Regions from separate parts of the Paenibacillus sp. FSL H8-0315 genome, predicted to be linked through region 1. Evidence: riboswitches for the same ligand, from Rfam matches in the RefSeq annotation. Region 1 holds a riboswitch; each other region holds the start of a gene.

Region 1 (4,981 bases):
CAGTGCTGATCGGAACGATATAATCATTAGCGTCATTTGGGATTTCAACTTTCGGGTTCTCCCCAGAAGGTAACGGAAGTTCTTTCGGACCCTCTGGTTGCCCAGGCCCCGGTTCTTCTGGTTGTTCCAGTTGCACATCATTCATATCAAAGAGACGGTTGCTATGATTGATCAGACGATCATAGGACACAAGAGCATACGTACCTTGGTCCGTCGCCATATTGTCCACTTTGCCTGTGAGGATATGCTTAAATCCACCCTCAGGTGCAGCAAAGCTAAGTAATGCATCAATAAGCGAATTTCCACTTTTAACAAATCTAGCGTCAGTGTGCGGATCTACGCCTACACCAGTTAAGGCTACAATTACCTGCGAGATACTTTCGCTGCTAGTGCTTCCCCAGCTTGTAAATCCGCCTTGATTGTTTTGGTTATCGGACAGCCATTGGATGGCCCGATCCACGGCAGCTTTTACATCATCACGGGTTGCATAATAAGGTGCAAGAGCTTGCATCGCCATCGCAGTCATATCGACATCGGCTTTGGTTACGCCTAATGCCCAGCCACCAGCTTCTGCTGTACCTTTTTTAACCTCTTTATCTAAAATATACTGAACTAGTTTTTCTCTTGTGGTCTGTTCTGTAACTCCATCAACTACAGGAATCTCATAGTTATGGCTATCTAGCGCAATCAGAGCAAAAATCGGACCATTATTGCCTTGCTTTTGGATATATTGATAATCAGCGAGTGCTTTTCTCAGATCATATCCCGCAACATTTGTGATATCTTTTCCGATAGAGGTAAGTCCTAATATTGCTCTGGAATTCTCTGTGCTTTTATTGGCGTCGAGTTTTCCATCCTCTTTAATGATTGATGCTATTTTCGTTGCTACATTGTTGTAATAAAGATCGTAATAACCGTTAGGTACTGTATAGTTCGCCCGGGCCAGAGAAAGGATTGACCATTCTCCACTGCCTGTTCCAAACGACGGGTTCTTTACAGTGTTTAAAATATAGGCAAGGCTTTTATTTAATTGTTGTTTGGCTACAACAGTAGTAGGTTGTTCTAATTGTACATCATTCATATCAAAGAGACGGTTGCTATGATTGATCAGACGATCATAGGACACAAGTGCATACGTACCTTGGTCCGTTGCCATATTGTCTACTTTGCCTGTGAGGATATGCTTAAATCCACCCTCAGGTGCAGCAAAGCTAAGTAATGCATCAATAAGCGAATTTCCACTTTTAACAAATCTAGCGTCAGTGTGCGGATCTACGCCTACACCAGTTAAGGCTACAATTACCTGCGAGATACTTTCGCTGCTAGTGCTTCCCCAGCTTGTAAATCCGCCTTGATTGTTTTGGTTATCGGACAGCCATTGGATGGCCCGATCCACGGCAGCTTTTACATCATCACGGGTTGCATAATAAGGTGCAAGAGCTTGCATCGCCATCGCAGTCATATCGACATCGGCTTTGGTTACGCCTAATGCCCAGCCACCAGCTTCTGCTGTACCTTTTTTAACCTCTTTATCTAAAATATACTGAACTAGTTTTTCTCTTGTGGTCTGTTCTGTAACTCCATCAACTACAGGAATCTCATAGTTATGGCTATCTAGCGCAATCAGAGCAAAAATCGGACCATTATTGCCTTGCTTTTGGATATATTGATAATCAGCGAGTGCTTTTCTCAGATCATATCCCGCAACATTTGTGATATCTTTTCCGATAGAGGTAAGTCCTAATATTGCTCTGGAATTCTCTGTGCTTTTATTGGCGTCGAGTTTTCCATCCTCTTTAATGATTGATGCTATTTTCGTTGCTACATTGTTGTAATAAAGATCGTAATAACCGTTAGGTACTGTATAGTTCGCCCGGGCCAAAGAAAGGATTGACCATTCTCCGCTACCTGTTCCAAACGTGGGATTCTTTACAGTATTTAAAATATAAGCAAGGTTTTTATCTAACTGTTGTTTGACGGCAACTGTAGTTTCCAGTTTGTAAGTAACCTGATAAGTTACATTTGTTTTGTTTCCAGCTCCGTCAAGAGCCGTTACAGTAATTGCATTACTGCCTGAATTCAGAGTAGCTTTGTACTCCCCATTTGCAGGTGATAAAGTAACTCCATTCAGCTTCACTTCTGGAGTAATGTCACTATATACATTGTCTGTGACAGCTACTTTGAAGCTTATTTCTTTATTGGATACTTCCTGTTTATCTTGTATGCCACTTACTGTAATAACAGGGGGTTCTATGTCTAATGCATTATTAAGACCGACAAGCGCATGATCTACACTTATTTGAGAGCTTGCCATGTTTTCGAGCACGGAATAGGCTTCATAAACTGCCGATTGCACTACTGGTCTGTCCAAAATAGTTTCTTTATTAGGGGCACTGTTAATCTCGGCGATTTCCGCAGTTAAAGCATCCTTATTGGCAAGTTGAACTGGGATTTCCCCCCAGCCGCCAAGATCAGAACCATAGCCATAAGTGGTGAACTGAGTTCGAATGATGTCACCGTCTTGAGGCTTATAATCGGTCATCCCAAACGGAGGAAACACATTATTTACTGCATACATCCAACCCGACATGGAGGTGTAGTCAAACTGACTTAACCAATCTGGGTCTGCTTTAGTGCCGACTGTATTCCCATCGGCTGAAATCATATCTAAAATATATTGTGGAATATTGACTTCACTTCTGCCACTATCTTTAACTTCTGATAAATAAAAACCACTATCTATATTTCCTAAATATCTATAATTGCCATCACCTAGCGCACGTGTTATTAAAGATGCGCCATTATCGCCTTCATAAATCGGAACTTTAATAGGTTCCTTAATATACCCTTGGCCTAAGGTGAATTTCTCTACGGATACAGATACATACCCTTTAAGGGTAGAGCTTGCTCCATCTGCTTGAGCCGGGATTACACTTGTAGAGAATGTCGTAATAAATACAGCTACAATAAGTAACCACGCTAAAAACTTATTTTTCTTCATTTTTCCATAACCCTTCCCTTCATACCTATGATAAAAAACAGAATAAACTTTCTCATAACCACAAAAAAACCACTCAACATAAACGTCAAGAGGTTAAGATAGTGAACCACGATAATAGCTGGCAAACACTATTCAAGCACCTCTCTATCGATCGTAGAGTTTGATGGTGTAACAGAAAAAGGCAGATATTCTGGCTCAAGTATCATCACCCTTGCTGCCTTCCCAGTTTCCCAGTGGCATTTTGCAAGGACTCCTCTTTCACAGCGGCGGGACCGCGCGGGATTCACACCCGCTTTCCATTTAACCAATCTATGATTGTACTTCCGCAACATTCATAGTTGGCACCTATTTCTAATTTTAAATTTTCATGCTTCATCATAACTAATATATATGCTTTTGTCATGTTATATTTCTTTTTTGTATAACGGGCAGCTAGAGATAATCCTATTGAATAACCAATTTCTACGAGTAGGGTTATTCAAATAATTTCTTTATCCAACTGTGGGGCAAATTAATTTAAATCACTAATTCTTATATGAATTTACCACAAATTAGTAAGGTACTCGCTAAGTGTATTCTATGTTAGGGTATATTCAGAAAGCGTTTACAAAATAAAACTGGAGGTGTTTGCGTTCATTTAACCACCAAGTACAGCGTCAAAGCCAGGTCCAAGCATCCTAAATTTATCTCACAAAGGAGAATTCAATGACTACGCGAATCCAGAAATCCTTCTTATCATTGACACTTGTCACCGCTCTTCTGCTCTCTCTGTTCTCATCCATGGCCGCAGCTGCAACTAAGGACGAGCAACAAGCTAAGGCAGCGCCAAAGAGTAAGATCCAATCCTATGTAGACGAAATGCAGCCCGGATGGAACCTTGGCAATACTTTAGATGCTACAGGTGAGGATGAAACCTCCTGGGGCAATCCACGTGTGACCCAAGATCTTATTAAAAAGATCGCCGCTCAAGGCTATAAAAGCATTCGGATTCCTGTGACCTGGGATACTCACATGGGTGCGGCACCAGACTATACCCTAGAAAAGGCCTACCTCGACCGTGTGGAAGAAGTTGTCGGCTGGGCACTGGACGCCAAGCTTTATGTCATGATTAATGTCCACCATGATTCCTGGCTATGGGTAAGCCATATGGAAGAAAAACACGATGAAACGCTGGCACGTTATAATGCAGCTTGGACTCAAATTGCCGATCGCTTCAAGGACAAATCCGATAAGCTGATGTTCGAGAGCATAAATGAACCTCGGTTCACCGATGGTGGAAGCACAGACGAAGCAAAAATGGAGCAAATGCTTACTGAACTTAATAACTCTTTCTATCAAATCGTGCGGAAATCCGGTGGGAAAAACGACCTCCGCCCACTTGTATTACCTTCATTAGAGTCTTCACCTACGCAAACAAGAATGGATCATCTCTATAAGACGATTACGGCTCTGAACGATCCAAATATTATTGCGACCGTTCACTTCTATGGCTTCTGGCCGTTTAGTGTGAACATTGCCGGCTACACCACATTTGAAAAAGATACAAAAAATGATATCACTCAAACTTTTGATAACGTTTACAATACATTTGTACCTAAAGGCATCCCTGTCATCGTCGGCGAATTTGGTTTATTAGGTTTCGATAAAGACACGGGTGTGATTGAACAGGGCGAGAAGCTTAAATTCTTCGAGTATCTGACTTATTATTTGAAAGAAAAGAAAATGACTTCCATGCTCTGGGATAACGGGCAGCATTTCAACCGTAAAACTTATAAGTGGTCTGACCCTGAACTCCACAATGTATTAATGTCTGGTCTGAAGGAGCGTTCCTCCAGCACCGAAAGCGATTTGGTCTACCTAAAAAAAGGTGCACAAATCAAAGATACCAAGGTTAAGCTGAACCTGAACGGAAATAAGCTAACCACCATTAGTGCCAACGGAAAGTATCTGACCAAAGGTAAAGATTACACCTTAAATGGT
Region 2 (4,981 bases), 170 kb from region 1:
ACCTGATACAAAGTTGCCATAAGACGATTTGGTGATATCTACTTTAAAATCATCGGTAGACCCTAGTTGTTGCAACGCTTCAAGGGCATTGGAGGCTTTTAAAGTCCCCTCACTAATCAACCCTTCCGGGCCTTCAACGGTAAGCGAAGCTGTTACATTCTTAGAAATCACCTTTAGAGCTTTTGTATATTTAGCAATCGTTGGGGCTTTACCTTCACGGTAGCCAGTTACAGTCAGTGTATAGTCACCTGCGGGCATATTTCCTGAGAATACGGCCTCACCTTTAGCATTCGTCGTTACCTTGTGAGCTCCAATTTGGACCTGAACACCCGCAGCTTTTGCAGTTACAGGAGAGGAAGTATTCGTAGCAGCGTCCCATTTCCACGTCTTACTAGTTACAGTGACGGTAAAAGAATCGCCCTCTTTAAGATTTGCTTTGGAAAGCGTAACGGAATCCACAAGCTTAGTGTCGTCTCCGGCATAATAAACCAGTACCTGATCTGAATCTTTAAGTACAAAATCACTCATGCCTACATCGGGATTAATCCATTTTCCGTCACGCGATACAACATACATCCATCCGTCATAACCACCAAAGCTTCCAGCAACAATATTTCCGATGCCAGTCACATAACTGCCCGAAGGATTCGTGATCGGCAAGTTCGTTTGAAGCGCCAGCTTCTCTAACGCTCCAAGTGCGTTGCCAGCATAGGCGTACCCTTGTGCCAACGTGGCCTGTGGTCCCTCAATCGTTACTGGAGCGTAGATGAGTGAGCTCTGAATGGAGGATTTGGAAAAATCGTATAGCTTACTGTTGCTTCCTTTATACAGCAAATTATAGGCAACCAGCGCCTGAAGCCCTTGCTCTGTCGCCAGAATATTACTGCTTCCACCACGGCTATGGGTGAAGCTACCATCAGCTAGACGATAGCTAAGCAGGTTCTCCATTAGATCCACTTTGTTTTTGGTGTATTCTAATCCACTAGGATCAACTCCGAAGGATGTGAGTCCAAGGATTGCTTGTGCGCTACTTTCAGCACTGTCACCGTAACCCCCATGGCTATCTTGAGCTGCGGATAACCAGGCTACGGCTTGTAGCCCTGCTAAGTAGGCTTCGGGATTATTTTTATGTGCCGCCAGAGCCGTCAAGGTTATCGCTGTCATATCAGGCTCACTTGCGCCTGAGGTTAGTGCAAAGCCCCCATCCGGATTCTGTTTGGAGAGAATCTCCGTAAGGAGTTTATCCGCCGTCCATTTCGCGTCACTTGGGATATTATATTTACCAGAATCCAGCGCAAGTAAAGCATATACCGGATTATTAAGCGTCTGTTCACTGAGCTTGCTATTATTATAAATTTTCTCAATCAGATTATAGCCAGGAGTCGTTCCGTTACCAGCAAAGCTAGTAGGATCTGCACCAATCGCTCTCACTGCGAGCACGATTCGAGCATAATCGGTTACATTGGTGAAATCGCCAGCTGCATCCTTTACTTTTTTCTCAAGCTCTGAAAGGTAACTAGCCGGCAGCTTGTACCCTGCTTGCGCTAATCCAATGGCTTGCCAATCCGATTGCACGCCACCTTTCAAGAGATATTCTGCAGCCGCATAAGTCGCATCCGCAACATTAATCCGCTCCGCAGCAGTTGCCTCCAGACCGGCGCCAGCGCTCGCTTCTGCAAATATTTGTCCTGCTGGAGCAAGAGATGTTCCTAGAATTGAAATGACCATGAATAAGGCCAGCCCAAGTGCTACAAACTTGGAAGACATGATTTTCTTCATTGTTTAACCTCTTTCTGTATAAGAATGGGTACTGCCGGGAATAAGACGCATAACATAAAGACCGCCCCATTGGAGGGCGGTCAGGGAAGATTACAAATCGAGGCTGCGGCGCTTGCTTCCTGCCAACAGTCCATCTGTATATGTTCCACATTCTTACCCCACGAAGAATAGAAACGCTCACGAAAAAGGCAGGTCTCCTGGCTAATGCTTCATCGCTGTTCTTCACCTTCCCACCCTACCTTCGGGGCAGTGGTTTATAGAAGAAACGCTCCGCACATACAGTGGCGGGACCGCGCCGGACTCTTGCACCGGACTTCCCTTTTAAGCAGACGACTAGATTGATAGAGTCTGCACCTTTTCCAGTATGTAGTATCTTATTTTGACATCCATAATCATATCTATTAATACATAGCATGTCTATAGAAAAGCTAAGTATGGGCAGCAAAAAAAATGAACAGCAATACCTCCCGGTAGGTATTGCTGTTCAGAAAGCTTGTTATTCTGCTGTTCCTTCCGGACTTGCAGTCGGGGAGGGTTCAGCACTTGAATCAGAAGCTGGTGGAATATTAGGGTCGGGATCTACGATCAGTGTAAATCTTCCGGCTTTGATCATACTTTTCTCTAGAATTGTCACTCCAGGCTCCAATGTAACCTCAACCTGATAGGAAGGTTGTTCACCTTCAGTCACAGCTGTTGCGGAAGGCAACCCAGTGCTGTCCTCAGTATCAGAGGAAGGCGTAGGAGACGGAGATGCATCAGCTACAGCATTAGTAGCATCTGCACCTTCTGCTGTTCCTCCAGTAGTGCTAGCGGTATCTGACTCGTCAGCGGTGTTTCCCTCATCCGTCCCATCCGTTAACGGCACTGGACAAGTGCCATTCGTGGCAGCGACCTTAAAGCTTTTATCTATCTCTGTAGACGAAGACATTAAACTAATCTCAGTCGGTTGAAACTGCACACAGTCATCTGCACTTGCGAAGGTGAACACCAATATGCTGCTCCCCTTATCTCCTTCGACGCTCTGATCCTTCAAGTATACTGAAGCTGGAGGCAGCATATTGCCTGCACTCTGAACAGGGGTCGGCTCAGGGCTTGTCCCCGGCACAGCCGTCTTCGTATCATCCGGACGCAGCATACTGAATACGATAATTGCAATAATCACCAGAATACCCGTAATGGAGCCGGAGATTAAGAGTCGAAATCGGCTGCGGCTGATCCAGCGCGCCAGCGGGGAAGCCAGTTGGGAGCGGGCTTCATTGTACACATTTTGCAGAGCAGGCCGAGCTGCCGCGACATAGTTCTTTCGGAATTCCCGATTCTTGAACGCTTCACGATCACTGCTCAGGAAATACTTCAGAATCGCCTTACGGTAACCCGGTTGCAGCTTTTTATTCGAAACCGTAAATAAAGGATTGCCTTGCGACCAAGCAAAAAACCGATAGATGATTTCTTTGTCGGAACCGGCTTTACGCTTTAACAGCTCCAGAAGCGCATCGTAATCCAGCGGACCCCCTTCACGCTGAGTTGTATAGTAAAAGGCTAGCGGAAGCCGTTCAAAGGGTTCCAGAACACGCGCCTCTTTTAGCAAACGACGACCCAGTAGCTGCACATCGTCTAGTTCCTGCGGAGACAATCCTGTAAAAATCTCCTCACTCGGCTTCTCTTCACCAAACCAGCGGTAAGCGGCACGCAGCGCATTCTCTTTCTGCTTGCTAATCCTATCCAGTGGCGGCTGCCAATCGACAACATTACCATACCGTAAAAAAACTACCTCCAGAAGCTCCTCCTGCGTCATATCAGAAAGCGATAAGCGGTTCAGTAAGAATCTATCTGCTGAAGCAGCAAGATCCTGCATTAGGGAGAGTGCCTTAGGAGCAACTCCTGTTCCTTTGCGGCGATCTTTTTCTGCCTTATCTACAATTTCATGAATTTCCGCCACAGAAGCCACCGGATCATGCTCCAGCTGGAGCTTTTCTAGCAAATAATCCTTCACAGCATTTTGAGCAAAAGACTGCTCTAACGCCACTGGCAGGAACCGCCCCCAATGGAGCACAAAGCTCAGAATATCCGCAGATCTGGACGCCGCAGCTAGTCTTGATTCCATATAAGGCTCAAGTAGCTGCTTACGGAAATAAGTTTCAGACATCACGCGCTGGAAGTAAGCTGCACTTAACTCATCATTACTCTCAATGATCCCGTAAGCAGCACTCAAAATATCCTTGCGGCCCGCTTCCACACTATGAAGCATCCCATTGATGAAATAATCCACGATTCTGACCCTGTAATTGTGATCCTTAAGTACAAAATACTCTTTAAAGCATTCCATAATCGCCGGATCTGGCACATTTCTTTGCCGAATCAGATCAAATTCCCGGTCAAACCGTTCTAAGAAAATATCATTCAAGCGGATTCTAGAATGAATTGCACCGTCTGGTTTTAGGTAAGAAAGCAAACCACTTAGCACCGCACTCTTGTTTTCCGTATATAAATGCTCGTTCCCTTGCTCAATCTCATAAAATATAGCCAGCTCATTATAGAAAGAAAGGGATAGCTTGTGCTCAGGACTCTCTCCACGCAGAATCTGATCGGCGAAGCTTACGAAGTCGTTAATATCTCCTGGATTCAGCAGTAACAGCTTCCATACCAAATCAGCATAAGGCTGGCGGGAATCGCCAAAATCGACATTTCCCATCCGTCCGGAAGCCAAATCAAAGGTATAATCCTTCTCAATACTGCGGTCACCGGGACGAAGTGAACCTTTTTCCACAAAGCTAAGATGTATATATTTACGGCTTTGCGGTTCATTCGCATACGTAATCACGCCTAATCTACGGCGGAATTCATACGGCAGCACGCTATACAGAATTTCTGTAAGTTCCACCGCCCGCGCAGACAACTCGGTGATAGGTACGTTTAGAGCCACGTAGATTTTTTTCTTACCTGCTACAGAGAGCATCACCGCTTGCAATAACGCCTTGAATATCCCTTCATCAATCCCTAACAAGCGTAAGCCTGCGATTGGATCAGGGCTGCGGTCTGTGCGAACAACTGGAATAGAGGGCAGCTCCGGCAAGGTTCCACCAAGCTCTCCCGTATAACGCTCTGCAAAATCAGCATGCAGCCAGTCTCCATAGCTCTGCACAATTTCTTCGGAACGTGAAGCAGGAACTACATAGTTATGTGCAAAAAAAGCGCTTCGTTG
Region 3 (4,981 bases), 330 kb from region 1:
TTCTGAGCAGCACCCAGATCGAAGTATACAGGGATGTGAAAAGAGTTCGTATAATATTCACGGTCGGTTACGCCCGGAATGGAACCCAGTACCTTGCGGTCAACTTTGGTGAATTTACCGGACAAACCTTCTGCTGGAGTAGCGAACAGGGTGATGTTAAGATCCAGTTCCTCACTTTTCCGATCGCAATAGTCCCGCATATGACGCACGATAGCCAGCGCCTTGGCATGAACTTCCATATCCTCGCCATGGTGTTTGCCGTACATAGCTTTCATACATTCCGCCATACCGATGAAGCCAAGAGACAGACTGCCATGCTTCAGCAGATCGCCTACAGTGTCATCGGGTGCAAGATGTTCGCCGCCTTCCCAGACGCCTTCTCGCATCATGAAATCGGAAGCTTTAGCTTTTTGTGCGGTTTGGATGTGGAAGCGATGGAGAAGTCCTTCCAGCGCAATATCCATATAATGATTTAGATCTTCATAGAAGCCAGCTTCGTCTGCGACGGTACGTCTGCCTGTTACTGTGCCGTGTGCCAGACCTAGCCGAACCAGATTTAGTGTATTAAAGGAAAGGTTGCCCTTCCCAGAGCAATGATTACGCCCAAAACGGTCACCGAGCACTCGGGTTCGGCAGCCCATTGTAGCGAACTCCGTATCAGGATCACTTGAATCATAATACTGCAAGTTGAGCGGAGCGTCCAGATTAGCGAAGTTTGGATATAGTCTGCGCGCAGAACATTCAGCTGCTTTTAGGAACAGTTCATAGTTAGGATCGCCTTGCTGTTGATTGATTCCTTGCTTGCATTTGAAGATTTGAATCGGGAACACTGGTGTTTCTCCGCTGCCAAGTCCGTTCATAGTTGCGGTTAGCAGAGAACTGATCACAAGCTGACCTTCTGGTGAAGTACAAGTACCGTAGTTGATGCTGGTAAACGGTATTTGTCCACCGGATCGGCTGGACATGGTATTCAGATTATGTACCATACTTTCAGCCGCTTGCAGAGTTTCGATTTCGGTTTCCTTTAGTGCAAAACGGAACGCTCTTGGATATGACTCCGCCAGATCGGTCCGGCTCATCGTAATCTCGCCCAAAGATTCGTCAGCTTGTCCTTCTTCAAAATAATCCAGACCCTTGCGGAACAGCTTGGCGAAGGATTTGGTTACATAAGGTGCCAGATCGTAATCGAGTTTATTGGCGGATACACCACCATATTGAGCATTTTGCTGGGATTGGAAAATAATCGCTACCAGAGACATAGCTGTCATTATTGAGTTCGGAGGACGAACGCTGCCGTTGCCGGTATTGAAACCTTCACGGAGAAGTTTATCAAACGGGATAAAAATACAGTTCGTCGTTCCAATCGCGTATTGATCCAGATCATGCACATAGACGACATTGTCATCAATAGCCTGCACTAGCTGTGGCGGCATCGTAAAATTGCGGGCGTACCATTTTGAATATTCACTGCCGAACTTGCTCATTTTACCGGAGAAACTCTCTCCATTCAAATTGGCATTCTCGCGCAATAGGTCCATATCCCGACTGTCGATAATATCCCGGCCTAAATCAATGAGCTCTTCTAAAAGAACTTCCCGTGCATTTTCTACTCCATTAAATTGTCTCTCCAACAACGTCATTGTACAGCTCTCCTCTCAGTATAAAAGAAAAACATCTATCATCAAATCCATATATCCATAAGAAGTTGGACTGCTATAAGCAGTCGTATATTTGTTCAGATTACATAAAAAAAGCATCCCCTACCCGAGGATGGCAGAAAATGCCCGATGCGTTATGTAAATATCCACACGGATATTTGCAGAGGTCTCTACGTAGATGACCGCATGCGGACACCATCCCTGTTCCTCGCAGGCATCAATAGTTGGTGTCGTCGAAACAGGTAGGTCTCCTGGCTTCCGTGGGATCTCTCGGCGCCTTCCCAAGGGTGTTCCTAACCCTCAGTGGCATTTGCCGGGAGATGTGGATTCTCAAGCTTCCCAGAAGCTTAAGAAGGCCATCCGGTTACAGTGGCGGGACCGCAGCGGATTCTCACCGCGCTTCCCTATTAAGCTCTAAATCCGGTTAAGGATCAAAGCGCCTGTCTCCACTATATTTTGTTGTCGTTAGATAAAAATAACCCAAGATGTTGTGTTTGTAAACAGTTTTTTAGAAAACCCGCGCGGGGAGCGGGTTCTTTAAAAGTACTCCACAAATGATCCACAGGCTGTCCATAAGTAATCCACAATTGATCCACAGGGAGATGCGAAATGATTCATAAATTGTCCGAAAAGATGCCACAAAGAGTCCATAAATATAGTGCAGATGACCCTAGAATTTGCTCATGAGAAAATACTCTTAGCCCAAAGTCATATTTTGGAGTAATCAGAAGAAATAGAAGAGATAAGGGAGGATAATCTTGCTTAGTTTGTGACAGAGCGGTGGAATTGTTACAATGGAAGGAGACAGCTACTATAAAATTTCGAGGAGGTATTCTCATGCCTATTGCTGAAGTTACAGTTATTCCAATTGGAACAGGCAGCACCAGTCTTAGCAGCTATGTTGCGGATATGCAGCGGGTGCTGAAGACAGTAGAAGGGATTACTTATGAACTTACGTCCATGGGGACGATCATCGAAGGGCCTCTGCAACGCATTTTTGCCGCGGTAGAAGCTTTGCATGAGTCTCCTTTTGACGCAGGTGCAGAACGTGTCTCTACCTCACTTAAAATAGACGACCGCCGCGATAAACCCTCTACTAGCCGTGGAAAGTTAGAGTCTGTGGAGCGTAAGCTACAGGTGGATTAGCAGTTTAGAAGGGCGGAAAACAGGGAGAGATAGGCTTGCGTTTCTGGCTGGAAGTTGTATAATATTTTTTGTTTGACAGAAAAACAGCGTTAAGCTGGTGTAGCTCAGGGGTAGAGCAACGCACTCGTAATGCGTAGGCCGGGGGTTCAATTCCCTTCACCAGCATATCTAAGAATGGCGCAATGGCGCGGTTTTCCGGGATTCCGGGACCGTGCCATTTTTCGTTAAATCCCCCTGACTTCTTCCATTCTTCTACCCTTTATCCGAGTAAAGTGGGTGTCTCGTCAATTTTCTCCACTTCTTTTCGGGTTCCTAGAATAGAATCTCCGATACATCGGGGCACCGCTTCCTGCAGATTGGGGAGAACATGTGAATAAGTATCCAGAGTGATATTTATTGATGAATGGCCTAATCTTTCCTGAAGTCGAATATGATGGACAGCCCCTGCTGTTCCCTGTTCTTCTGGAGAAACGTATCAAGGAAGATAAGACATGGCGCGAAATCGGTAATGAAAACGGTATGACTAGTGGTCACTGTCGAGCAGATGGAAGGCGTGTCGCAAGCTGACAGCAATCAGAATGAAGGATGTGGCGGAGGTGCAGCATAAGCTGCTTTTCTCTTGCGGGGGCAGATCGGTTAGATGGTAATTACTATAAAAATAAAAAAGACACCACAAGGTGTCTTAGTACAGATACTTTTCGCTCGAATTTCACGAGCTCGTCAGTGAACTGAGTTCATAAGCAAGACTGGCTACGGCTAACAGATGAAGAGATAAAGTAATATCAATGTTAAAATGTGCGGTAATATTAATTTTCATAGATAACCACGCTCCTAAAGTATAAATACACATAAAGAAAACTTTATAAAGCGCTTGGCCTGCCATCATCAGTGCCAGGTAGCCATCCTGTACAGACGCCTTAGCGTTTCGACAATAACATTATACTTAATATTTTGTGTTTTGCCAAAAAAAGGACCCCCAATTCTTGGTCGGGGTGGCGGTTCTGTGTGGTTTCTCAGCGCTTTGGAATCATGATGGTCATTGAGGCTCCACGCACGCGGCTGCAGAATGATCAAATGGAAGTTACGTTTCGGTGTTCATATCTGCTGCATGCTCTGAAATTGATTATCCAAATAACGGGCAGCAAGTTCAGAAGGTTAACGGATTTTTTATTGATACAGGTTGAATTTAATGTTTGATACTGTTGTTATGCTAACGGGAAAGGATAGTTTAATAAAGGAGTTACTTAAGACTGGAATAATGAGCAATGTGACAATTATGTCATTCTGAATTGAATATTGTTAGGTTAATCGATGGGGAAGTTTACTTGTCTCCCTTATACTGGAAATTAAATGATTTTATTTCCGAAAGGGGACAATGCACTGATGACTGATGTAATTAAAGCAATAATACTTGGCATAATAGAGGGCTTAACTGAATTTTTACCAGTATCATCTACTGGACATCTTATTCTAGCAGGCGATTTGCTTAGCTTTGAGGGAGATGCTGCAATAACTTTTAAAATTGTTATTCAGTTGGGTGCAGTGATGGCAGTTTTAATTCTTTATTGGAAAAGGTATTTGGAGATTGGGGTTAATATGATTAGAATGGATTTTTCCAAAAGCAAAGGATTAAATGTCATTCATATGATTTTGGCTATGTTACCAGCATTAACCCTATATCTTCTCTTCAAGGACACAATAAAAAGCCAATTATTTGGCCCAACCCCTGTTTTGATAGGTCTAGTTGTTGGTGGCGTGTTGATGATCATTGCAGCGCGGAATAGGCGGACTGAAACCGCTGATACTATCGATGGGATTAATTATAAACAGGCTTTCGGAATTGGTCTGTTTCAATGCTTGGCGTTATGGCCGGGATTTTCGAGATCAGGTTCGACGATTTCAGGTGGCCTGTTGCTTGGCACTAGCCAAAAAGCCGCTGCAGATTTTACATTCCTTATTTCTGTGCCTGTTATGTTTGGTGCAAGCTTGTTGGATTTGTATGATAGTCGTGATTTGCTGAGTTCTGACGATTTGCTTCTAATGTTAATTGGCTTTGCGACATCCTTTCTTGTGGCAATGATTGCAGTAGTGACGTTCATCAAACTGATTAAGAGACTTCGATTGGAGTGGTTTGCTCTATACCGGTTTGTTTTAGCAGCTCTCTTCTATTTAATTGT

Evidence for each region. Region 1 has a riboswitch for cobalamin ahead of MHB56_RS18310 (S-layer homology domain-containing protein). Riboswitches for the same ligand answer to the same signal wherever they lie in the genome.
Region 2: linked by a shared signal. The riboswitch ahead of MHB56_RS18980 (DUF4430 domain-containing protein) and the one ahead of MHB56_RS18310 (S-layer homology domain-containing protein) in region 1 are both predicted to bind cobalamin.
Region 3: linked by a shared signal. The riboswitch ahead of MHB56_RS16855 (anaerobic ribonucleoside triphosphate reductase) and the one ahead of MHB56_RS18310 (S-layer homology domain-containing protein) in region 1 are both predicted to bind cobalamin.

What each region holds. Positions count from the first base shown of each region.
Region 1 is NZ_JBBOTA010000001.1:4,204,543-4,209,523, reverse strand. Features, by position in the region: gene MHB56_RS18310 (S-layer homology domain-containing protein) at 1-3,001, opposite strand, end outside; cobalamin riboswitch at 3,165-3,365, opposite strand; gene MHB56_RS18305 (cellulase family glycosylhydrolase) at 3,707-4,981, shown strand, end outside.
Region 2 is NZ_JBBOTA010000001.1:4,372,793-4,377,773, reverse strand. Features, by position in the region: gene MHB56_RS18980 (DUF4430 domain-containing protein) at 1-1,779, opposite strand, end outside; cobalamin riboswitch at 1,950-2,152, opposite strand; gene MHB56_RS18975 (GAP1-N2 domain-containing protein) at 2,276-4,981, opposite strand, start outside.
Region 3 is NZ_JBBOTA010000001.1:3,872,662-3,877,642, forward strand. Features, by position in the region: gene MHB56_RS16855 (anaerobic ribonucleoside triphosphate reductase) at 1-1,640, opposite strand, end outside; cobalamin riboswitch at 1,883-2,117, opposite strand; gene MHB56_RS16860 (MTH1187 family thiamine-binding protein) at 2,496-2,804, shown strand; tRNA gene MHB56_RS16865 (tRNA-Thr) at 2,898-2,969, shown strand; gene MHB56_RS16870 (hypothetical protein) at 3,204-3,371, shown strand; gene MHB56_RS16875 (undecaprenyl-diphosphate phosphatase) at 4,188-4,981, shown strand, end outside.